3 regions of the Rahnella contaminans genome follow, and region 1 is predicted to be linked to each of the others. Evidence: predicted binding sites of a transcription regulator. Region 1 holds the regulator's gene; each other region holds the start of a gene.

Region 1 (7,719 bases):
CCTGCAACGGACTGACGGCGTACACGCCCCACTTGAGTGTATCTCCGTGACGTTCAAGCTTAACTACTGCCTGCTCAGAAGCATTCTGCACCGTACCTAACCCGCTGTAAGGCAGGAAGTTTTGCACAAAACATTTCTCTTCATATGCATCCAGCCAGGTGAAGTCCGGCTGATTATCGGTGAAGACGCCGGTCATCAGTTCGATGTACGGCCCGTTGTTGTCAGTGAGATTTCTGTCCCACGCACGGCCAAAATCGCAGTTCCCCCACGTCCACTGTTTTTTGCCCGGCGAAACATGATGGTCGGCGATGTGCAGTAATCCGCCCTGCTGATCGTGGTCATACGCGCCGACAAAGTCGTAGTCAGATTTATCCGCCATGTATGAAGTCGGCACCGGGATGTTTTTGTAGCGCGAGATATCGGTGCCTGCCGAGTAATCCACTTTATAGTAAGTGCCGGTGGCTATCGGGAATGACGAGACGTCGCGTTTGCCGTGATCGAAAACCGCGGTGACGTCCGGCGGGAATACGCTCTGATGACCGTCGCCGCCGGTGACCGCGGGGTTCGCCCACCACAGGAAATGGCGCGGCGTTGGATTGCCGTTGTAAATTTTCGCGCTGATTTCCAGCAACGCTTTGTCCGGATACACCGTGAAACCGGTCATCACCTGCAAACCGCGCATCGGCTCAACCTCGCCCATCCAGACCGTTTTCGCGCCGTTTTCCTGCTCGGCAATCGTGAAGTCTATAGGCATAAAAGTGGTCGGGCGGTGATGTTGCGGCCAGTTAAATTCAATGCCGCCGGAAATCCACGGCCCGAGCAAGCCGACCAGTGCCGGTTTCACGACTTCGTTGTAATAGACAAAATCACGCTGTTTTACTTTGTCCCAGGCGCGATGTACACGCCCGCCAAGCTCGGGTAACAACATGATTTTGATATAATCATTTTCCAGATACAGCGCCTGATAGGTTTTCATGACTTTCTCACCGGTCAGCGTATCGGTCACGCCGTACGGATAGACCGCGCCGGACGAGCCCTGATACACCCGGTGCGCCAGAAACATCGGGTGCGTGTCCTGTTTCCCTGTTAACCAGGTCGGTAAATCCACCGCTTCCTGCCAGACTTTTACTGTTCCGCTCATGATTTGTCCTCAATACGTCATACCGAAATATCAATTTCGAGAGTCTACGCAACGTACAAAAGACGCGGATCCGCTACGGTCACGCAATTCAGTAAACGGGGTTTAGTAAATGCCGATGGAAGGATTGAACAATCTGCGGGTACGTCAGTTTAATAAGCAGGTGCTGATGACGTTGCTTTACCGGGAGAAAAATACCAGTAAATCAACGCTGTCGCGGCTTTCACATCTGTCGATCCCGGCTATCAGCAAGATCCTTGATGATCTGCAAAACGACGGACTGATCACCCATAATCCGGTGAATTTGCATTCCCGCGGGCTTGGCGGAGGAAGTTATCAGGTCGCCACGGATGACAGCACGATCTTGTGCATGAACATCACGCCTTATCGCATCGAGAGCATTCTGGTGAACCGGCTGATTTTGCCGCTGAGCGGCTACCAGCTGACGGATATTGCGGTCAAAACGCCGGAAGCGATGCTGGCGCAGATCGAAGCCTGTTTTCATCAGTATCGGAAGAAATTCCCCGGCCTTAAAATCCGGCTGGCACTGGCGATCCACGGGCAGGTGAATCCGACTACTGGCGTGTCTCAGCGCATGCCGCAGGCACCGTGGACCGGCGAAATCGAGATTAAATATTTGCTCGAAGAGAAGTTGCAAACCGAAATCCTGATGGATAACGACTGCATCATGCTGGCGCTGGCCGAGAAGTGGCAGCACGCGAACGACCAGCATGATTTTTGCGTGATCAACGTCGATTACGGCATCGGATCTTCTTTCGTGATCAATCAGCAGATTTATCGCGGCAGCCTTTTTGGCAGCGGGCAACTCGGGCACACGATTGTCGATCCGCAGGGCAGCCGCTGCGCCTGTGGTCGCTACGGTTGCCTGGAAACGCTGGCTTCGCTGTCGGCGCTGAAGAAAAAAGCCCGGCAGCTTATCGTGGCAGAGAATCCTTTGCAGCCACCACGCACACCGGGCACGCAGGAGCTGATTGACCGGTTTCATCAGGGCGACGCGGCACTTTGCGCGCAGGTGATGGAGGGTGCGCGGGCGCTGGGACTGAGCCTGTATAATTTCCTCAATATTTTGAACATTAACCGTATTTATCTGTACGGTCGCAGTTGCGGATTCGGCGACGTCTGGCTGAACGCCGTCCGCGCACAGAGCGGGCTGAACCCGTTTGACAGAACCGATCATGTCAAAACGCAGGCGACACACATTGCGCCCGGCACGCTAAGCCGCGAGCAGCAAATTATGGGTATTGGTTACCTGTATGTGGAAAAAGCGCTGGAAGGTATGGCGGGCTGAGCGGCGCATAATTCGTCGATCTGGCTGAAGCATGATAAAATTAAGAATGGCTGCATGATGTGGCCTATTTATCCCAATCTGCGCTCAGAGAATGTTGCTATGACCCTGAATAATCCGGAAAAATTACTTTCACAAGCTGAAGAACTTTGCCAGCAGCGCAATGTTCGTCTTACACCGCAGCGGCTGGAAGTTTTGCGACTGATGGCGCAACAACCCGGTGCGATCAGCGCCTATGACTTGCTGGATCTGCTGCGCGTCAGCGAACCACAGGCCAAACCGCCAACGGTTTACCGGGCGCTGGATTTTCTGCTGGAACAAGGGTTTATTCATCGGGTTGAATCGGCTAACAGCTATGTGCTTTGCCATCATTTCGAAGAGCCGAGCCACACTTCAGCGCTGTTTATCTGTGACCGCTGCGGGCTGGTCACGGAAAAAACCACAGACGGCATTGAAGAACGTCTGGCGAAACTGGCGCTTGAATCTGGTTTTGAGTTGCGTCATTCGGTCGTTGAAGCACATGGCTTATGTGCCGAATGCAAAGTTGTTGAAACCTGCGACAGCCACGATCATTGCGAACACGACCACAGTATTGTGGTAAAAAAACGCTGAGAAATCAGGTGTTTTTGATGGAATTTCAAAAGGCGTAAAGCGGAAGGGTTTTAACGCAGCTGAACGGATAATTTAAGGTGTAGAAGGAAGATGTTGAAGGTTGGGTACATCCTTGTACCCGTATCCTGAAAGTGTTCCGGGTAGGAGCAGCAATAACTCAGGATACGTCACTGATACGCGAGGGGGAGTCGCGTGTTACCAGTGATATTTGTTTTTCGATTCCCAATCCTTGAGCTCTTTCTCGGCCTGATCCTTCTGATAGCCATATCGCTCCTGAATCTTACCTACCAGCTGATCACGTTTACCTTCAACGACTGTCAGGTCGTCATCAGTCAGCTTACCCCACTGTTCTTTCACTTTCCCTTTGAACTGCTTCCAGTTACCGTCGGCTTGGTCCTTATTCATGATAAATATCTCCTGTTACCTTGGGTTGTGGAGCTGCACGTTTGCTGGCAGCCCGTCCTTAACACTTCAAAGCTTAGTAGAGAATGCGGATTCGTCTTCCCAAAACAGGGATAAAAACCACTATTAGGATTAATCCAAAGCAGGATATAACGTGGAATTGGAATCTGTCTGACTGAAAAAGGCCGGTAATTCAGAGCACAGAGAGTGCAAATCCGGTATTTGCTCTAAACAGGTAACACAGCGGATAACACGTGAGAAAAAGGATTTTATCGGGAAAGTTTATTAGCAGCTTCAAACAATATCGCCCCAAAACGGGGCGATGAGATACTGATATTTACAGGCGCGTCAGAGGCGGCCAATGCACCTGCAACGTAGAACTTAAGCGCAGATTAGATCCAGTCGCCGTTGCGGATAACGCCAACCGCCAGACCTTCAATGCTGAAATTCTGTTCACGCAAATCAACCACAATCGGCTGGAATTCGCTGTTTTCAGGCAACAGCTGAACAACACTGCCCTGTTTCTTCAGGCGTTTGACCGTGACTTCATCATCAATACGCGCAACGACAACCTGCCCGTTACGGACGTCCTGCGTTTTGTGTACTGCCAGCAGGTCACCATCCAGAATACCGATATCACGCATCGACATCCCGCTGACGCGCAGCAGGAAATCCGCACTCGGTTTAAACATGGCCGGATCGACCTGGTAATGTCCTTCGATGTGCTGCTGAGCCAGCAGCGGTTCACCGGCGGCAACGCGGCCAATCAGCGGTAAACCTTCTTCTTCTTCCATCAGCAGACGAATACCGCGCGAAGCACCGGAAACGATCTCGATAACGCCTTTACGCGCCAGCGCTTTCAGGTGTTCTTCCGCCGCGTTCGGGGAACGGAACCCCAGACGGGATGCAATCTCTGCGCGGGTCGGTGGCATACCGGTGGTGGAGATATGATCGCGAATAAGGTCGTAGACCTCTTGTTGTCTGGTCGTTAAAGCTTTCATTCCGCCCCCTGGTTGTTTATACAGTCTTGCTGTGAGTATATACAGCTAAACGGGCAATGAAAACCTAAGATTGAATAAAAACAGGGCATAACGATAATTCCTGGAATACAGGTTCCAGATCAGAACCATCGCGGCCAAAAGATGCTGACCCAGACAAAAATCGCCAATATGATGGTCAGAAGTACGGCGGCGGAGCCAATATCTTTCGCACGTCCAGACAGGACGTGAAACTCAGGCCCGATGCGGTCAATCGCGGATTCAATGGCGCTGTTAAGCAGTTCAGTCACACACACCAGCACGACGGAGCCAATCAGCAGGATACGTTCTATACTGCTGACATCCAGCCAGAAAGATAACAAAATTAGCGGGATAGCGACGCTGGCTTCCTGGCGAAAAGCCGCTTCATTTTGCCATGCGGCTTTCAATCCTTTCCAGGAATATCCGGCTGCTTTATAAATTCGGGTAAATCCGGTGACTTGGTTCGCCATTTCGGGTACTGATCCTTAGAGTGTTTGCAGCATTTTAGCTGTTATATGGTATCGCATCACCACAGATCTCATCTGAGCTTTCTGGTATCCTTGCGGCGAAATTGCTAACAAGAGGCTTCACGTTTTTATGTCAGGTTGGCGTAGACTTTATTACACATTATTGAATTTACCACTCTCATTGCTGGTAAAGAGCAAGGTCATACCTTCAGATCCGGTTACCGAGTTGCATTTAGACCCGACGCGCCCGATTTTGTACGTATTGCCTTATAACTCCAAAGCAGACTTGCTGACGTTGCGTGCGCAATGTCTGGCCGAGAATCTGCCCGACCCTCTTATTCCGCTGGAAATCGACGGAACCCTGCTGCCAAGCCATGTTTTCATTGCTGAAGGCCCGCGCGTATTCTCGTATTACACGCCGAAGCAGGAATCCGTAAAGCTGTTCCACGACTATCTGGATTTGCATCGCAACAATCCGGATTTAGACATTCAGATGCTGCCAGTTTCCGTGATGTTTGGTCGTGCGCCAGGCCGGGAAGGTCAGGATGATACGCCGCATCTGCGCGTGCTGAATGGCATCCAGAAATTCTTCGCCGTGCTGTGGCTCGGACGTGACAGTTTTGTTCGTTTCTCTAATACCGTTTCCCTGCGCTATATGGCGACGGAACACGGTACAGACAAAACTATCGCTCAGAAACTGGCACGCGTGGCGCGCATGCATTTCTCCCGCCAGCGTCTGGCGGCAGTCGGCCCGCGCCTTCCAGCTCGTCAGGATTTATTCAATAAGCTGCTGGCTTCCAAGGCCATCGAAAAAGCGATTGAAGACGAAGCCCGCAGCAAGAAAATTTCCCATGAAAAAGCCCAGCAGAATGCTATCGCGCTGATGGAAGAAATCGCGGCGAATTTCTCTTATGAGGCCGTGCGTCTGTCGGACCGTGTGCTGAGCTGGACGTGGAACCGCTTATATAAAGGTATCAACGTCAACAATGCTGAGCGTGTCCGTCAGCTGGCGCTGGATGGTCAGGAAATTGTGTATGTGCCCTGCCACCGCAGTCATATGGACTACCTGCTGTTGTCTTACGTGCTCTATCACCAGGGGCTGGTGCCGCCGCATATCGCTGCCGGTATCAACCTGAATTTCTGGCCAGCCGGTCCGATTTTCCGCCGTCTGGGCGCGTTCTTCATTCGTCGTACCTTTAAAGGCAACAAACTCTACTCCACCGTTTTCCGTGAATATCTGGGCGAGTTGTTCAGCCGTGGTTATTCGGTCGAATACTTTGTCGAAGGTGGTCGTTCACGCACCGGACGCCTGCTGGAACCCAAAACCGGTACGCTGGCGATGACCATTCAGGCCATGCTGCGCGGCGGTTCACGTCCGATTACGTTAGTGCCGATTTACATCGGTTATGAGCACGTGATGGAAGTGGGGACCTACGCGAAAGAATTGCGCGGTGCGACCAAAGAAAAAGAAAGCCTGACCCAGATGCTCAATGGTCTACGCAAACTGCGCAACCTTGGCCAGGGTTATGTCAATTTCGGTGAACCGCTGCATCTGACTACGTACCTGAACCAGAATGTGCCGACCTGGCGTGAAGCAATCGATCCTATCGAAGCGCAACGTCCAAGCTGGCTGACGCCAACGGTGCAGGATCTGGCAGAGCAGATCATGGTGCGTATCAACAACTCAGCGGCAGCCAATGCCATGAACCTGTGTTGTACGGCGCTGCTGGCATCGCGTCAGCGCTCACTGACCCGCGAACAGCTGATCGAACAAATCGACTGCTATCTGCAATTGCTGCGTAACGTACCCTATAACGCGGATTCGACCGTGCCTGATCTGAGCGCCGATCAGCTGCTCGATCACGCGCTGAACATGAACAAGTTCCAGGTCGAGAAAGACAATATCGGCGACATCATCGTTCTGCCGCGCGAACAAGCGGTGCTGATGACGTATTACCGCAACAACATCCACCATATGCTGGTTCTGCCGTCGCTGATTTCAAGTATCGTGATGCACCACCGCCATGTGAGTCGTGCTGAATTGCTGCGTCAGGTAGAGCTGATTTACCCGATGCTCAAAGCTGAACTGTTTATGTATTTCGATAAGTCAGAGCTTCCGCAGGTGCTGGATGTCCTGACGCTGGAACTGGCTCGTCAGCAAATCATTCATCTGGAAGACGACGAACTGACGCTTAACCCGGCGCGTATCCGCACGTTGCAGCTGCTGGCCGCAGGTGTGCGTGAAACGCTGCAACGCTACGCGATCACCTTCTCCCTGCTCACCAATAATCCAAGCATCAACCGTGGTGCGCTGGAAAAAGAGAGCCGGATTATGGCGCAGCGTTTGTCCGTACTTCACGGTATCAATGCGCCAGAATTCTTCGACAAAGCGGTGTTCTCGACGCTCGTCGGCACGTTACGCGCTGAGGGCTATATCAGTGACAGCGGTGATGCGATTCAGGAGCAAACGCGAGAGATTTACATCATGCTCAGCGATTTGATGACGCCGGATATCAAGCTCACCATTGAAAGCGCAGGTATGCCTTCGGAACTGCCGCAACCTACAGAACCTCCGGCTGAGCCTAAAATGGACGTGCGCGATACCGATCACTGATTGACGTTAAAATCATTGCGGTAACGCCATAAAGCAAAACGCCCGGGCTTATAAAAAGACCGGGCGTTTTTTATTGCCTGAAAGGCTCAGAAGCTGAAAGCAGATAAACTCATCAGAATGCCAAGGAACAGCACCAGTCCGACATAGTTGTTCTGGCGAAA
Region 2 (7,719 bases), on a different contig from region 1:
CGCAGGCTGGCGTTGAGGATCATCGGGACACTGGCCGGGATTGCTCTGGGCATTCCGATTTTATACTTCGTGCCGTCGGTTGAAGGGCAAATGATCCTGATTGTGATCAGCGGATTATTGTTCTTTGCCTTCCGCACCGTGCAATACGCGCAGGCGACGATGTTCATCACCCTGCTGGTGTTGCTGTGCTTCAACTTGCTGGGCGAAGGTTTTGAGATTGCGATACCCCGAATCATCGATACGCTGATTGGCTGTGCGATTGCATGGGCCGCCGTGACGTTCATCTGGCCGGACTGGAAATTCAGGCAGATTGATAAAGTCGTCAGCAAAACGTTCGACGCAAACTGCCGGTATCTGGATGCGATATTAGTGCAATACCATCAGGGCAAAGATAACAGTCTGGATTACCGTCTGGCTCGGCGTGACGCGCATAACTGCGATGCTGAACTGGCATCGGTGGTTTCGAATATGAGTTCGGAGAAAAACAACGACCCAGCTACGCTTGAAGCGGCGTTTCGCTTGCTGTGTCTTAATCACACCATGCTGAGTTTCATTTCAGCGCTGGGGGCGCATCGTGAAAAACTCGGTGATACCGAAACCCTGAGATTGCTTGATGACGCGGTCTGCTGTGTTGATGGCGCACTGCACCATTTGCCTTCTGAAGCCGGGCGGATAGAAAAAGCTCTGGAGCAACTGACGGCAAGGATCCAGATGCGGACGACCGATTCAGACAGCAAGGAACAGCTTGTCTTGCAACAAATCGGATTGCTGGTGGCCCATCTTCCAGAGCTCACCAGTCTTAACAGTAAAATTCTGCCCGTTCAGAGCCATGACTGACAGCCCGTCAGGATCCGGTGAAACTTAGTGCATCGTGTCGAATGGCTGCTCTTGCTGGTGGTTAAACCATTGAGTCAGTATTTCTCTGGAAGCCATCGGCAAAGCGGCCTCGTGATATCCCAAAATGGCGCCCTCCAGCGCCATTAACAAGTTAATACCCAGGTTCTTCTTTTTCATTGCGCAGAGTTTCAGGTAGGTCTTGCACGCGCCTTGTGTGCGCAGATCGCCCGAATTTGCTATCCCCACCTGCCAGAGCAACCGCTCCAGAGCCAGAGAAAGATTCGGTAAATCTTTAAGCCGCCCGGCTTCGTTATTTTTGCGCAATTCGATTTCACGCAGCATTCCTTTAAGTGAGTATTTACCCAGTTTCCGCACAGCCTCGGTATCGTCCCACTGCGCCGGATTAACTTTGAAATAACGTAACTTCACATCCATTCCCCGCTTGCGATAAATCAATCTCTCCATCTTCTTCCGGCAAAAATGTGCCTCAGTTTCAGCACTGGCGCGCAGATATAATTCTCCGTCTGAGACCAATGCAAACATGGCTCCATCAGCAGATAAACTGAAGCCGCCAAACTGGGTACGGGCACGTACGTCCCCCAGAGAAGCAAAAATTTCCAGACACTCCAGCACTCTTTTTTTTGATTGATTTATCATCGCGTTATCCTTTTCATGTTCATTCCATATATCCCATGTAAGTTACCTGTACTGCTAAAAGCAAAATACGCAATGTAGAGATGGGCAACAAACATAAAATGCAGCCAGAGGATATTCCCTTCAAAATTTGCGAGATGTCTTGGAAAAATTGGGTTGATCTTTGCCCATCGCCAGAGTACTGTACATTCATACAGTAACCTACTGGGGTATATCACTATGCGCACTCAACATCTTACAAATCATCATTTTAGTCAGTCTGCTTTGCCCGTCGCCCACACACAGGTAAATTCGTCTGCGTCCTTGAATAATGGTCTGATCACGGAGTTCGTTTATAGTGCGAGCCAGCCAGCATTTGCGCAGTTACTTCTGCCACTGCTTCAGCATTTGGGTATGCAATCCCGCTGGTTGTTGTGGCTCACGCCTCAGCAGAAACTGAGCCGTCACTGGTTATCTCAATCTGGTTTGCCGGTCGATAAAATGGTGCAGGTAAATCAAATCACAGCGATGTCTACAGTTGATGCAATGGAAAAAGCGTTGCTCACAGGGAATTACAGTGTTGTGCTTGGGTGGTTACCCGATTTGAATGATTCAGAAAGAGAAAGACTGCAAATTGCAGCACGTCAGGGAGGGTCATATGGGTTCATTATGAAGCCAACAAATGAACAGAATTCAGCTAGTGGACATCACTCCACAGTAAAAATTCACTCTTCTGTATACCATTAGTTCAAAATAGGAATGTTCCTACGAAAATAGTACGGAACTTAGTGATTTGTGCTGAAACCGGCTTCAAACCCAGTAAAAATGGGTATTCCGACCTCAGATTATCTCCAGTTTTTGTCAACAATTAGTCAAAGCCGTTAAGAAATGTGTACGTTTTTCCCTTTTTTTCCACGGTGTTAACACTTCAAGCTTGTAAGTTTCGCGCCACGTTGTAGACTTTACAACGCCAAGGTTGCTCTATAATGCCAACGTAAAGTGGCAAGTTCTTAATTGAAGCAAGAATCTTGGCGTAAGGATTTTAACCAAGGGCTTAAAGCTTAAAGCTCAATTGCCTATTTGGATGATAACGAGGCGCAAAATGAAAAAGACAGCTATCGCATTAGCAGTGGCACTGGCAGGTTTCGCTACCGTAGCGCAAGCCGCCCCTAAAGATAACACCTGGTATACCGGTGGTAAATTGGGCTGGTCCCAATACCATGACACTGGTTTCGCAAATGCTTACGAAGGTATCGGCAACGGCCCTACCCACGATAGCCAACTGGGTGCAGGTGCGTTCTTGGGTTACCAAGCGAACCAATACCTGGGCTTTGAAATGGGATATGACTGGCTTGGCCGCATGCCTTACAAAGGCAGCGTAAACAACGGCGCGTTCAAAGCACAAGGCGTTCAGCTGGCTGCTAAACTGAGCTACCCGCTGACTGACGATCTGGACCTGTATACCCGTCTGGGTGGTATGGTTTGGCGTGCAGACTCCAAAGGTAACTTCGGTGGTACTGGTGAGCGCGTAAGCGATCACGACACCGGTGTTTCTCCACTGGCAGCTGTTGGTGTTGAATACGCAGTGACCAAAAACTGGGCTACCCGTCTGGATTACCAGTGGGTTAACAACATCGGCGACGCGCAGACTGTTGGCGCACGTCCAGACAACGGCATGCTGTCTGTAGGTGTTTCTTACCGTTTCGGTCAGGATGATGTTGCAGCACCAGTTGTTGCACCAGCTCCAGCACCAGCTCCAGTTGTGGAAACTAAGAAATTCACTCTGAAGTCTGACGTTCTGTTCAACTTCAACAAAGCGACTCTGAAACCAGAAGGCCAACAGGCTCTGGATCAGCTGTACAGCCAGTTGAGTTCAATCGATCCTAAAGACGGTTCAGTTATCGTTCTGGGTTACACCGACCGTATCGGTTCAGAACAATACAACCAGAAACTGTCTGAGCAACGTGCACAGAGCGTAGTGGATTACCTGGTATCTAAAGGTATCCCTGCGAACAAAATCTCTGCACAAGGCCAAGGTAAATCTAACCCAGTTACTGGTTCTACCTGTGACTCCGTTAAAGGCCGTGCTGCTCTGATCGACTGCCTGGCACCAGACCGTCGCGTAGAAATCGAAGTTAAAGGCTACAAAGATACTGTTACTCAGCCACAGGCTTAATAACACTCTTTAGCTTTAACGATAGATACTAAAAACCCCGCCTCGGCGGGGTTTTTTTATACTTTGAATTCAGCGATTCGAATACAACAGGAGAAAGCTTTCAGCCAGAAATACAAAAAGGCTCAGAGATCTTGTTTACCGAGGATTTGCTGTAAGTCTTCTTTGAGTGAAGACATCTGGTTGGCGTATTTCTCTTTTCGTTCTGCGTCTTCAAGCAGTTGAATGATGGTGTCCGATAACGTTGCACCACGACGCTGTGCAAGGCCTGCCAGCCGCTGCCAGACGAGGAATTCTAAATCGATGGATTTCTTACGGGTATGCTGATGTTCAGCATTAAAATGACGTTTTCTGCGTGCACGAATAGTTTGTTTAAGCCGGTTTTCCAGCGCCGGATTCATGTCATTCACAATCCAGTCCGTGACCTTCACTGGCTCATTTTCCAGACTGAGAAGTTGGTTCACGGATTCCTGTGCGGCACTGTTTTCCAGATGACGGGTGATCCGCTCACCTTCCCGGTGTTTCTTCACCAGGTACTTCCATTTCCAACCGCTTTCAAGATTTTCCAGTTGCTGATATTTCATCGTGAACTCTTCGGTGACCCCGTAACTTTACTAAGCATAACAGCTTTATTTCAATTTTCACCCCAAATAAACCTGCATATATTGTCCGTTTTTTGCGCACCTGGTCAGCAATGTGCACTAAGCCATGTTCAGTCGCGACTCTCATTGTATGCAGCCGGATTTATTCTTGTATAATCGCTCTTTCCCTTTTTATAGAAAACAGCTAACACATTGACCAATAACCGACTTGACTGGCAGCTTTTACTGCCTGACTCCGCGCCTTATGAGGCAATATTTGCAACGGCAGCCCAGTTAGCCCCTGTCGATTTCGCTGGAACACAGCCCCGGCTGGAAAATGGTTTAACGCTGTTTTGTCATCCCCGCTCGCGCCCTCGCTTTATGACGCTTAAGGCGCAGGAAAACCGTGAGTATCTGTCACGCATTGCTCAGGCGGTAAACGATCTGTTGCCTGAACCCACTGAAGTGACTGGCAACCGCTATCATATTGAAGGCAGTAAGGTCACCCTGCTCGCGGCAAAATCAGCGGAAGATGCTTTTGCTGCGAAGTTCACCTGCCAGTATCGCGAGTGGCTTGAGCCGGAGCAGCTGTTTGGCTGTGTTCGTGTGCATAAAGATCTCATCCAGCTCGAACCTGGTCTGGTTCATCAGGTTAATGGCGGTGTTCTGGTGCTGTCTATCCGCACACTCATCGCTCAACCGCTGATGTGGCTTCGCCTGAAACAGATGATCACGGAAGGCATGTATCACTGGGTTTCCCCGGATGAAACTAAACCTTTACCGGTTACCATTCCCCCTATGCCACTGGATCTCCGTCTGATTCTGGTTGGCGACCGTCTCTCTTTGGGCGATCTGAGTGACATGGAACCGGAGCTGATGGATTCTGCCATTTATGGCGAATTTGAAGCTGACCTGCCGCTGACAGAAGAAAGCGACATGGAAACCTGGTGTGGATATGTCAACACGCTGGCCGATGAGCTGGAAATTCCCCGCCTTGCTGCCGATGCATGGCCTGAATTCTTTAAGCTGGCAATCCGCCAGAGCACCGATCAGGGCAGTCTGACGCTCGATCCGGTCTGGCTGAACGCGCAACTCAGTGAAGCAGCCCTTTATAATGAAGATGAGCTGCTGAGCGCCAAGGCGCTGGAAGCCGCGTCCAGCGCACGTGCATGGCGCGAAAGTTACCTGCAGGAACGTATGCAGGATGAAATTGAGCTTGGGCAAATCCGCATAGAAACTGAAGGAGAAGTGGTCGGGCAGATCAACGGCCTTTCTGTTCTGGAATATCCGGGTCATCCGCGTGCTTTAGGTGAACCTTCGCGCATTAGTTGTGTCGTACACACCGGCGACGGCGAATTTACCGACGTTGAGCGCAAGGCAGAATTAGGCGGCAATCTTCATGCGAAAGGCATGATGATTATGCAGGCATTCCTGATCTCCGAGTTAGAACTCGACCAGCCTCTGCCCTTCTCCGCTTCGATTGTGTTTGAGCAGTCTTACGGTGAAGTGGACGGCGACAGCGCTTCCCTTGCTGAACTCTGCGCGCTGATTAGTGCGCTGTCGATGCAGCCGATTAACCAGCAAATTGCGGTGACCGGTTCTGTCGATCAGTTTGGGAATGTGCAACCTATTGGTGGCGTGAACGAAAAAATCGAAGGTTTCTTCGAGGTTTGTCAGCGTCGCGGTTTGACCGGTAAACAAGGGGTCATTCTGCCAACCAGCAACGTGCGTAATTTGTGCCTGCATCCGCAGGTGATTGACGCCGTTCGCGACGGCCAGTTTCACTTATGGGCAGTCGATAGCGCAGACGAAGCGCTGCCTATCCTGACCGGACTGATTTACTCCAACGAAGGAGAAGCTGAAGAAGAGCGTGCAAGTTTGCTGGGATTAATTCAGCAGCGTATTGCACTTGTCACGTCTCAGGGCGGCCCGCGCTATCCGTGGCCTCTTCGCTGGTTGAACTGGTTCAACCACAGCTGATCGGAGTTGTTCAGCTTACAGCTGTAAGCTAAGCTCCGCCCTTCATTAAAATAAGGCTTACATAGAACATGGTAGATAAACGCGATTCCTATACGAAAGAAGACCTCGTAGCTTCTGGCCGCAGTGAACTGTTCGGTGCAGGCGGCCCTCCATTACCATCAGGCAACATGCTGATGATGGACCGCATCGTGAAGATGCAGGAAGATGGCGGCACCCATGGCAAAGGCTATGTTGAAGCTGAATTAGATATCAATCCTGACCTGTGGTTCTTTAGTTGCCACTTCATCGGCGATCCGGTCATGCCGGGTTGTCTGGGTCTGGATGCAATGTGGCAGCTGGTAGGTTTCTATCTGGGCTGGCTCGGTGGCGAAGGCAAAGGCCGCGCACTGGGTGTGGGTGAAGTGAAATTCACCGGTCAGGTATTACCGACGGCTAAACTTGTCACTTACCGCCTGAACTTCAAACGCGTGATCAACCGTAAACTGATCATGGGCGTTGCAGATGGCGAAGTTCTGGTTGATGGCGTAGTTATCTATACTGCAACGGATCTGAAAGTCGGCCTGTTCAAAGACGCGGCGGCGTTCTAAGAGCCCTTTCAGTTCATGCCAGACAAACGGTGAGCCCTGTGCTCGCCGTTTTTTTATGATCTTTTAAAGTTCAGCTGAGAGAGCCACAAACAAAAACCTCCGCGCGCAGCGGAGGTCGTTCCTTATTCTGACAGGGGAGCCGCTTAAGCGGTGACGGCCCTGTCCTCCATGGCTTGTCGCCAACCCCCGAGCCAGTGTGATCGGGCATCTAATGATTGGTACGGACAAATCTCCTTAGAGCGTCCGCCAATACCTGCTTGATATCCACGTGATTGTGCCCGTTCCAGGCGATCGCGTTTTTGTCTCTTCATGCCTTGTATCCCTCATTATTCAGGTCAGGTGGAAAGAAAACAGTGGAGCGCTTCTGCGTCCACACCTAACAAATAGCCGCAATCGCAGGAGAGGTCAATGCGCAAAATTCACGCCAATGTCACATTCGTGAGCTATATTATTCGATTGCGCGCAAACTAATCGCGCCAGCGTAATGCTCATCTGGCTGATCGTCATAAAAAAATCCCGGTGTCTGAAAAGTCAGAAACCGGGATTTTTTGTCTTTAACTTAAAAAATATTAAGCTTAAAAAATTGTCATCTTATCTGTGATGCAATCTGGCCTGCTTCTTGCTGCCAGCCTGTCGCCAGCGTTCTGACCAGTGCATCATAACCGTCTTCGTTTTGTTTCAGGTTCAGCGCGAAATCACGCTGAACTGTCTGCCCAGCGTGCGTCAGCGTCCAGCTGCCGCTGACCACCACGATACCATCGTAGCGGCCATGGAAGCCGGTGACATTCACGTTCAGCACATCCTGATCGTCAGAACCGCCCGCCTGCGAAGAAACCAGGAAGCCCGGCAAATCTCGGCGCAGATAGGTCACCAGAGATTGCTGAAGCTGCTGATCCAGCGGGCTGGCCCAGAGGTTATTCTGAGTCAG
Region 3 (7,719 bases), on a different contig from region 1:
GCGGCTGAGCGCCAAAAACCACCAGCTCGCCTTGCCCCTGCAACCATGCAGTTAGCTGCGTACGGTAATCGCTGCGCAGCGCCGTGAGTTCGCGGCCCGCAGGTTTTCCTGCGCGGTAGAACATCACCGGCAGAACCACCATCATCGCCAGCATGATGGCACCCAGCGTCAGGGCCAGCGTGACATCGATAAAACTCAGGCCGAAGGTCACCAGAATAATCACCACCATCGCACTGATAAGCGGTGATATTACGCGCAGATAAAGGTGATCCAGCGTATCGACATCGGCGACGAGGCGGTTGAGCAAATCAGCCTGACGAAAACGCGCAATACCGCCCGGTGTCAGTGGCATGATTTTGGTGAATGTGAACACGCGAAGGTGAGCCAGTACGCGGAAAGTCGCATCATGGCTGACCAGCCGCTCGGCGTAACGTCCTGCGGTTCGGGTAATAGCCCCACCGCGCACGCCTGCCGCAGGCAACATGTAGTTAAACGTATAGAGCCCCGCCAGCCCGGCAACGGCAGAGGCCGCCAGGAACCAGCCGGAAAGCGTGAGCAGCCCGATGCTGGCCATCAGCGTGACGATGGCCAGAATGACGCCCAGCGACAGGCGGAACCAGTGACGGCGATATAACGCGAGATAAGGCAGAAGAATTCTCATGATTACAGCTCCTTACTGCGCTGAGATAACAGACTGGCGAACAATCCACCCTGAGCAACCAGTTGCGTGAATGTGCCGCGCTCTGCGATTTGCCCTTTATCCATGACCCAGATTTCGTCGTAGTCGCGTGTATCTTCCAGCTGATGGGTAACCAGCAGCGTAGTCTGCGATCGGGACGCCTCGTTTAAGGCACTCATCACGCGTTTTTCGCTGTGTGCGTCAAGGCTGGCCGTCGGTTCATCTAGCAGCAATAACCGGCAGGGAGAAAGCAGGGCGCGCGCAACAGCGACACGCTGCGCCTGACCCACCGACAGTCGCGCCGCGCTGTCGCCCAGTTCAGTTTCCAGTCCCTCAGGCAGCAGCGGCAGGAATTCATTCACATACGCACGGTTAATTGCACTTTGGAGTTGTGCTTCGCTGATATCTGGCTGATTCAAAAGAATATTCGAACGCAGCGTCTGCTCCGGCAGATGTGGGTTCTGGCCGACCCAGCTAAGTTGTTTACGCCATTCATCATTGCGCAACGATTTCACCTCAATGCCGCTGGCACTCAGGGAACCCTGATATGGCAGAAAACCGAGGAGCGCACTGAGCAGGGAGCTTTTGCCCGCACCGCTCAGCCCGACAATCGCAATGCGCTGTCCTGCCGGAACAGTAAAGGTCAGCGGCCCTGCCAGCGTTTTCCCCTGCGGCGACTTAACCAGCAGGTCTCGCGCCTCAAGTGAAACGTCATAACCCTGCGGCCAGCTTTTATCACCGTCACCCATTTCGGCTTCTTCGGCGCTCAGGAAGGTCAGCAGGCTTTCAGCCGCGCCGACCGCCTGCGCTTTAGCGTGATAAAACGCGCCTAAATCACGCAGGGGCTGGAAGAATTCTGGTGCGAGGATGAGCACCAGGAAGCCCGCAAAGAGCGTGACCGGCGTACCGTAGCTGCCAAAATTGAGCTCGCCAAGGTAGGAAAAACCGAAGTAAACGGCGACGACGGCGATGGAAATTGAAGCGAAAAACTCCAGAACCGCAGAGGACAAAAATGCCAGACGTAAAACGTCCATGGTGCGCGCACGGAAGTTCTCAGTGGAGCGTTTGATTTTCTCCACTTCGGCAGAGCCGCGGTTGAAGAGGCGTAAGGTGTCCAGACCCCGCAGGCTGTCGAGGAAATTACCGCTCAGACGCGCGAGGGCGACAAAGTTACGACGATTTGCATCCGCCGCGCCCATGCCAACCAGCGCCATAAACAGCGGGATTAGCGGGGCAGTGACGAGCAGAATTAATCCGGCAGCCCAGTTAATTGGGAACACGCTGACCAGAATCAGCAGGGGAATAATCCCGGCTAATGCAATTTGCGGAAGGTAGCGGGCATAGTAATCCTGCATATCTTCGATTTGTTCAAGAATGATGCTGGCCCAGCTACCGGCCGGTTTACCCTGAATCCACGCGGGTCCCAGTTTTTCGAGGCGGTCCAGAACCAGTTTACGCATTTCCTGACGAATAACCCGCCCGCAGATAAAGCCAACCTGTTCACGTAACCAGGTCACGACGGCGCGCAGAATAAACGTCAGGGCCATCAGCAGGAAGCTTTGTAAGAGCGTTTCACGCGGCGCATGTTCAATGATCAGACTGTGCAGTAATCCGGCCATCAGCCAGGCCTGCGCGAGGATCAGCAAACCAGAAAGCAGGCCCAGCATCATAGACAGTCGGATCCAGCCTTTAGCGCGGGAGCTTTGTTGTTTTAACCAGCGGATAAGTTCTTGTTGTCGTGTTTTATTCATCAGGCATCAGTCTGCGCAGCAATCCGGATGGGAGGGCGCTCATGTTACATGCTCAGACCACAAACTGAAAATAATAAGGCGGCAATTACGCCGCCTTATTCGTTACTCTTTGTATGGACTCTATGCCCAATAACTACCCGAAGGAGTAATTATAAATCCGGGGCTTGCGATAAACCGTCCAGATAGCGTTCGGCATCCAGCGCGGCCATACATCCGGTTCCCGCAGAGGTAATTGCCTGACGATAGATATGATCCATGACATCGCCGGCAGCGAAAACGCCCGGAATGCTGGTCTGTGTTGCGTTGCCATGCGAGCCGGACTGCACTTTGATGTAGCCATCTTTCAGTTCCAGCTGACCTTCGAAAATGCCGGTGTTCGGGCTGTGACCGATAGCGATGAATACGCCAGCCACATCAACCTGCGATTTTTCGTCAGTACGGACATCAAGCAGGCTCGCGCCGGTGACGCCCATCTGATCGCCGACCACTTCGTTCAGCGTTTTGTGCGTGTGCAGAACGATGTTGCCGCTGGCGACTTTATCGTTCAGACGGTCAACCAGAATTTTTTCCGCACGGAAACTGTCCCGACGGTGAATGAGGTGAACCTCGGAGGCGATGTTCGCCAGATAAAGCGCTTCTTCTACAGCCGTGTTGCCGCCGCCGACTACCGCAACTTTCTGATTGCGGTAGAAGAAGCCGTCACAGGTTGCACAGGCAGACACACCGCGGCCTTTAAATGCTTCTTCAGAAGGCAGACCGATATAACGTGCCGAAGCACCGGTGGCGATAATCAGCGCGTCACAGGTATATTCGCCGCTGTCACCGGTCAGGCGGAAAGGACGGTTCTGCAAATCAACTTTGTTGATATGGTCGAAAATGATTTCGGTATTAAATTTGGTCGCGTGCTCGTGCATGCGTTCCATTAAGCCCGGACCGGTCAGACCTTCCGGATCGCCCGGCCAGTTTTCCACTTCCGTGGTGGTGGTCAGCTGACCGCCTTTTTCGACACCGGTGATTAAAACCGGGTTGAGGTTAGCGCGTGCAGCATAAACTGCCGCGGTATAACCCGCCGGGCCAGAGCCCAGAATCAATAATTTACTGTGTTTAACCGTACTCATGCGTAATTCATCTCCGCGATGGCGACTAGCGATAGACCGATTGTAGGGAAAATAGCGCGTTAAAAAAAGCAAACTCAGATGTTGTTAACGATTTGTCTGATAGTTTTTACTGCCGAACCCGCGTAGAAAGGATTTCGCTGCAGGTAACTGTTTGATGGTTAGAGTAAAAAAACAGCGTAAAGACATGAATGCGCTGGCAGGTTGTTTGCCCGTACGCGGACTTTTGATGACAAATCACGGCAGTTTGTGTGGATTTGACTGAAATAAGGCGTGAACGGAATTGTTATTGTTCAAAGATTAAAGATAGCTAAAAAGGCGCGCTGGCTTTTCAATCTGGCACGTTCTTCTGATTTTGCTTCTTTTACTTTGACAATCCGCTGTGCATTTGCGAAAACATCAGGGGAAGAAGAAATTAACTGCCTGTCTGTGACTTGAATTTATGCAATTGGCTGCTACCAGACCCGTTCTGGTCTTGCTTTTTGACTTTTTAGTTACAGCAGGGTTTAGTGAATCAGGTTGGCTGTTTACAACCTATTAATTTCGCAAGGTTATTTCTTTTGAGTATCCGCTTATACGGCCGTGTTCCTTTTGACAGGGGATCAACACGACTTTTGGATGCGTGAACCTTAATAATCGGGTCTTCGCTTGGGACAACCCTTAGACATTGAAGTTGGCTGGGGTATGGCAGGTGCAGGGAAGGACAGCAGAGAGACAATAATAATGGTAGACAACAAAAAACGTCCGGGAAAAGATCTCGACCGTATTGACCGTAACATCCTCAACGAATTGCAAAAGGATGGCCGGATTTCAAACGTCGAGCTTTCCAAACGTGTGGGATTATCTCCGACTCCATGTCTGGAGCGCGTTCGTCGTCTGGAACGTCAGGGCTTCATCAATGGCTATACCGCATTGCTCAACCCGCATTATCTGGATGCTTCGTTGCTGGTATTTGTTGAGATCACTCTCAACCGCGGCGCGCCAGATGTGTTTGAGCAGTTCAATGCGGCAGTACAAAAACTCGAAGATATTCAGGAGTGTCATTTGGTTTCTGGGGATTTCGACTATCTGTTGAAAACCCGCGTACCTGATATGTCGGCTTACCGTAAGTTGTTAGGTGAGACTTTGCTTCGTCTGCCGGGCGTTAACGACACCCGTACCTATGTGGTAATGGAAGAAGTGAAACAGACGAATCGCCTGGTCATTAAGACACGGTAATTGTCAGGTGCAAAACCTTGCATTTTTAGCTACACTCCTGTGTATCTATACAGCTATGGCGCCGGGGTCTACTCTCGGCGCTGTTGCTTTTTCTCAGTTCACAGGAACCTGGAGAGCCTTTCTTGAGCCAGGAATATACAGAAGATAAAGAAGTTACCCTTAAAAAACTGAGCAATGGTCGCCGACTCCTGGAGGCTTTGCTGGTGGTGGTAGCGATTTTTGCTGCTTATTTAATGGCGGCATTGGTGAGTTTTAACCCCTCTGATCCAAGTTGGTCTCAGACCGCATGGCATGGGCCTATTCACAACTGGGGCGGTGGTGTGGGTGCCTGGATGGCCGACACGCTGTTCTTCATTTTTGGCGTATTTGGTTACGCTATTCCCCCTATTATCCTGTGTCTGTGCTGGGCGGCTTTCCGTCAGCGGGATAATCAGGATTTTGTCGATTATTTTGCTTTGTCGCTTCGCCTTATCGGGACGCTGGCGCTTATTGTCACGTCCTGCGGTCTGGCATCCGTCAACGTCGATGACCTTTACTACTTCGCGTCGGGCGGTGTGATAGGCAGTTTGCTGAGCACAGCGATGACGCCGTACTTCAACAACGTCGGGGCAACGCTGGTTCTGCTGTGCGTCTGGGCGGCCGGGCTGACGCTGTTCACCGGCTGGTCATGGCTGACGATCGCTGAAAAAATCGGCGGTGCAGTGCTTGGTGTCACTAATATCGTGACCAACCGTTCACGCCGGGATGAAGATTACGAATACGACGAGCAGGACGATCCGTTACTGGAAGACGATGACGAAAAACCGGTAGCGAAAGTGGCTCCTGCCGCGGTTGCTGCTACTGCGGCGGCGGCTGTGCCAGAGGCTGTCGCGGCTTCAGAAGCTGACGAAGACGACGTTCTTTTCTCTGCGCCTTCCGTGACTAATCCGGCAGTACAAACGCCTCCGGTTACGCCGGTTATTGCGGCCGAACCAGCTCCGGCTATGGCGGCAGAAACAGTGAATCCGTATGCGGCTGAACCGCCGGTGGCAGAAATAGCTCCCTCTCCGCAAGCACCGCAGCCTGCGGCTCCGCCGTTATATAACTTCGAAATTCCGGAAGAGACACCTGTGCCACGTCATCCGCAGCCGGTACAGCAATCACCTTCTCCGGCACCGGTTCAGCGCAGCGATGACGATGGTCCGAGTATGGGTAACTGGCAGACGGCGGTTGAGCATTCACGTTCTCCGTTTGATTTCAGCTCTGCGGCACCTGATGCGGCGCAAATTGCGAGCGTCGCGGCCACCGCAGCACTGGCAACCGGTCTTGCGCAGGCAGGGCAGTCGGCGGCAACGTCTGCCGGCAATACTTTTATGCCAGCGTTCAGCGCCGTGAGTGATGAAAATCCTCAGGTGAAGAAAGGCTTCGGGCCGGAATTGCCGCGTCCAAATCCGGTGCGTATCCCAACGCGTCGTGAACTGGCTTCCTACGGGATTAAATTGCCGTCGCAGCGCATCGCCGAACAGCAGGAAAATGCACAAGCTGCCGCGCAAAAAGAGGCAGAACACGCTGACTGGCATAACGATCCTCTGGCGCAGGCTGATGAGGAAGCCCGACAGGAAGCGGCGTTGCAGGAAGCTTTTGCGGCTCAGCAACAGGAACGCTACGGTGAATCTGTCACCGAAGATGAGCCTGATGAAGAAGCAGCGTTGCAGGAAGCGGAATTACGTAACGCGTTTGCAGCGCGGGAAAACGCCCGTTATCAGCAGGACGTCGAACCGCAAAGTGGTCTTGTTCAGCATCATCACTCGCAGAGTCTGCCGCCAGAGGCGACAAATACCGTTGCGGATGATTTCGCTGCCGCTGCGATGAAACTGAGCCAGCACGATGCGTTTAGCTTCTCGCCAATGGCCGATCTGGTTGATGATACGCCGTCAGAACCGTTATTCACGTTGCCAGCTCAGGCAGAAGAAGAGCCGCAACTTGCTGCGTTTGCACAACAGCCGCCTTATCAGCGTCAGGCCGCTTCAGAGCCTGTGCAGCATGCGCAGGAATATGAAGCGCCACGTCAGTCATCGCCGTCTGCACAGCCTGATATGGACAGCCTGATCCACCCGTTCCTGATGCGTAATGAGCAGCCGCTGGTCAAGCCGACAACGCCGCTGCCGTCCCTGGATTTGCTGACCTCGCCACCGGCGGAAGCAGAACCTGTTGACGAGTTCGCCCTCGAGCAGATGGGCAATCTGATTGAAGCGCGCCTGAACGATTACCGCATTAAAGCGGATGTCGTCGGAAAATTGCCAGGTCCGGTCATCACACGTTTTGAGCTGGATCTTGCGCCGGGCGTGAAAGCCGCACGAATTTCTAACCTGTCGCGTGACCTTGCCCGTTCATTATCCGCCGTCGCCGTGCGCGTCGTGGAAGTGATCCCCGGCAAGCCGTACGTTGGTCTGGAGTTGCCGAATAAAAAGCGCCAGACAGTGTATCTGCGTGAAGTGCTGGACTGCGCGAAATTCAAAGAAAGTACCTCTCCGCTGACGATCGTGTTGGGTAAAGACATTTCAGGCGAGCCCGTTATTGCCGATCTGGCGAAAATGCCGCACTTGCTGGTGGCCGGTACAACCGGTTCCGGTAAGTCTGTGGGTGTGAACGCCATGATCCTCAGCATGTTGTATAAATCCAAACCAGAAGATGTGCGCTTCATCATGATTGACCCGAAAATGCTCGAGTTGTCCGTGTATGAAGGGATCCCGCATCTGCTGACCGAAGTGGTTACCGACATGAAAGATGCAGCGAATGCGCTGCGCTGGTGTGTCGGTGAAATGGAGCGTCGCTATAAACTGATGTCCGCGCTGGGTGTGCGAAATCTGGCGGGTTACAACGAACGCATTCTTGAGGCGGAAGCGATGGGCAGACCGATTCCCGATCCATTCTGGAAGCCTGGCGACGGTATGGCTGCAGAACCGCCATATCTGCA

The links. The regulator LexA, encoded in region 1, represses DNA repair genes until DNA is damaged. The targets are predictions, from matches to a motif close to TNCTGTATGTACATACAGNA.
Region 2: the regulator LexA is predicted to act here: its motif matches at 1,671-1,690, upstream of sulA (SOS-induced cell division inhibitor SulA).
Region 3: the regulator LexA is predicted to act here: its motif matches at 4,799-4,818, upstream of GW579_RS06285 (DNA translocase FtsK 4TM domain-containing protein).

The regions. Positions count from the first base shown of each region.
Region 1 covers NZ_JAADJS010000005.1:30,293-38,011, reverse strand. Annotated here, with positions in the region: gene GW579_RS19390 (DUF5107 domain-containing protein) at 1-1,141, opposite strand, end outside; gene GW579_RS19385 (ROK family transcriptional regulator) at 1,251-2,447, shown strand; gene zur (zinc uptake transcriptional repressor Zur) at 2,547-3,056, shown strand; gene GW579_RS19375 (CsbD family protein) at 3,252-3,461, opposite strand; gene lexA (transcriptional repressor LexA) at 3,851-4,459, opposite strand; gene GW579_RS19365 (diacylglycerol kinase) at 4,579-4,947, opposite strand; gene plsB (glycerol-3-phosphate 1-O-acyltransferase PlsB) at 5,075-7,558, shown strand; gene ubiA (4-hydroxybenzoate octaprenyltransferase) at 7,645-7,719, opposite strand, start outside.
Region 2 covers NZ_JAADJS010000001.1:1,330,758-1,338,476, forward strand. Annotated here, with positions in the region: gene yccS (YccS family putative transporter) at 1-837, shown strand, start outside; gene GW579_RS05975 (TfoX/Sxy family protein) at 862-1,494, opposite strand; gene sulA (SOS-induced cell division inhibitor SulA) at 1,711-2,217, shown strand; gene ompA (porin OmpA) at 2,573-3,646, shown strand; gene matP (macrodomain Ter protein MatP) at 3,769-4,227, opposite strand; gene GW579_RS05995 (AAA family ATPase) at 4,438-6,204, shown strand; gene fabA (bifunctional 3-hydroxydecanoyl-ACP dehydratase/trans-2-decenoyl-ACP isomerase) at 6,273-6,791, shown strand; gene rmf (ribosome modulation factor) at 6,935-7,102, opposite strand; gene pqiC (membrane integrity-associated transporter subunit PqiC) at 7,378-7,719, opposite strand, start outside.
Region 3 covers NZ_JAADJS010000001.1:1,411,850-1,419,568, reverse strand. Annotated here, with positions in the region: gene cydC (heme ABC transporter ATP-binding protein/permease CydC) at 1-661, opposite strand, end outside; gene cydD (heme ABC transporter permease/ATP-binding protein CydD) at 664-2,430, opposite strand; gene trxB (thioredoxin-disulfide reductase) at 2,580-3,548, opposite strand; gene GW579_RS06295 (hypothetical protein) at 3,819-3,983, shown strand; gene lrp (leucine-responsive transcriptional regulator Lrp) at 4,269-4,763, shown strand; gene GW579_RS06285 (DNA translocase FtsK 4TM domain-containing protein) at 4,886-7,719, shown strand, end outside.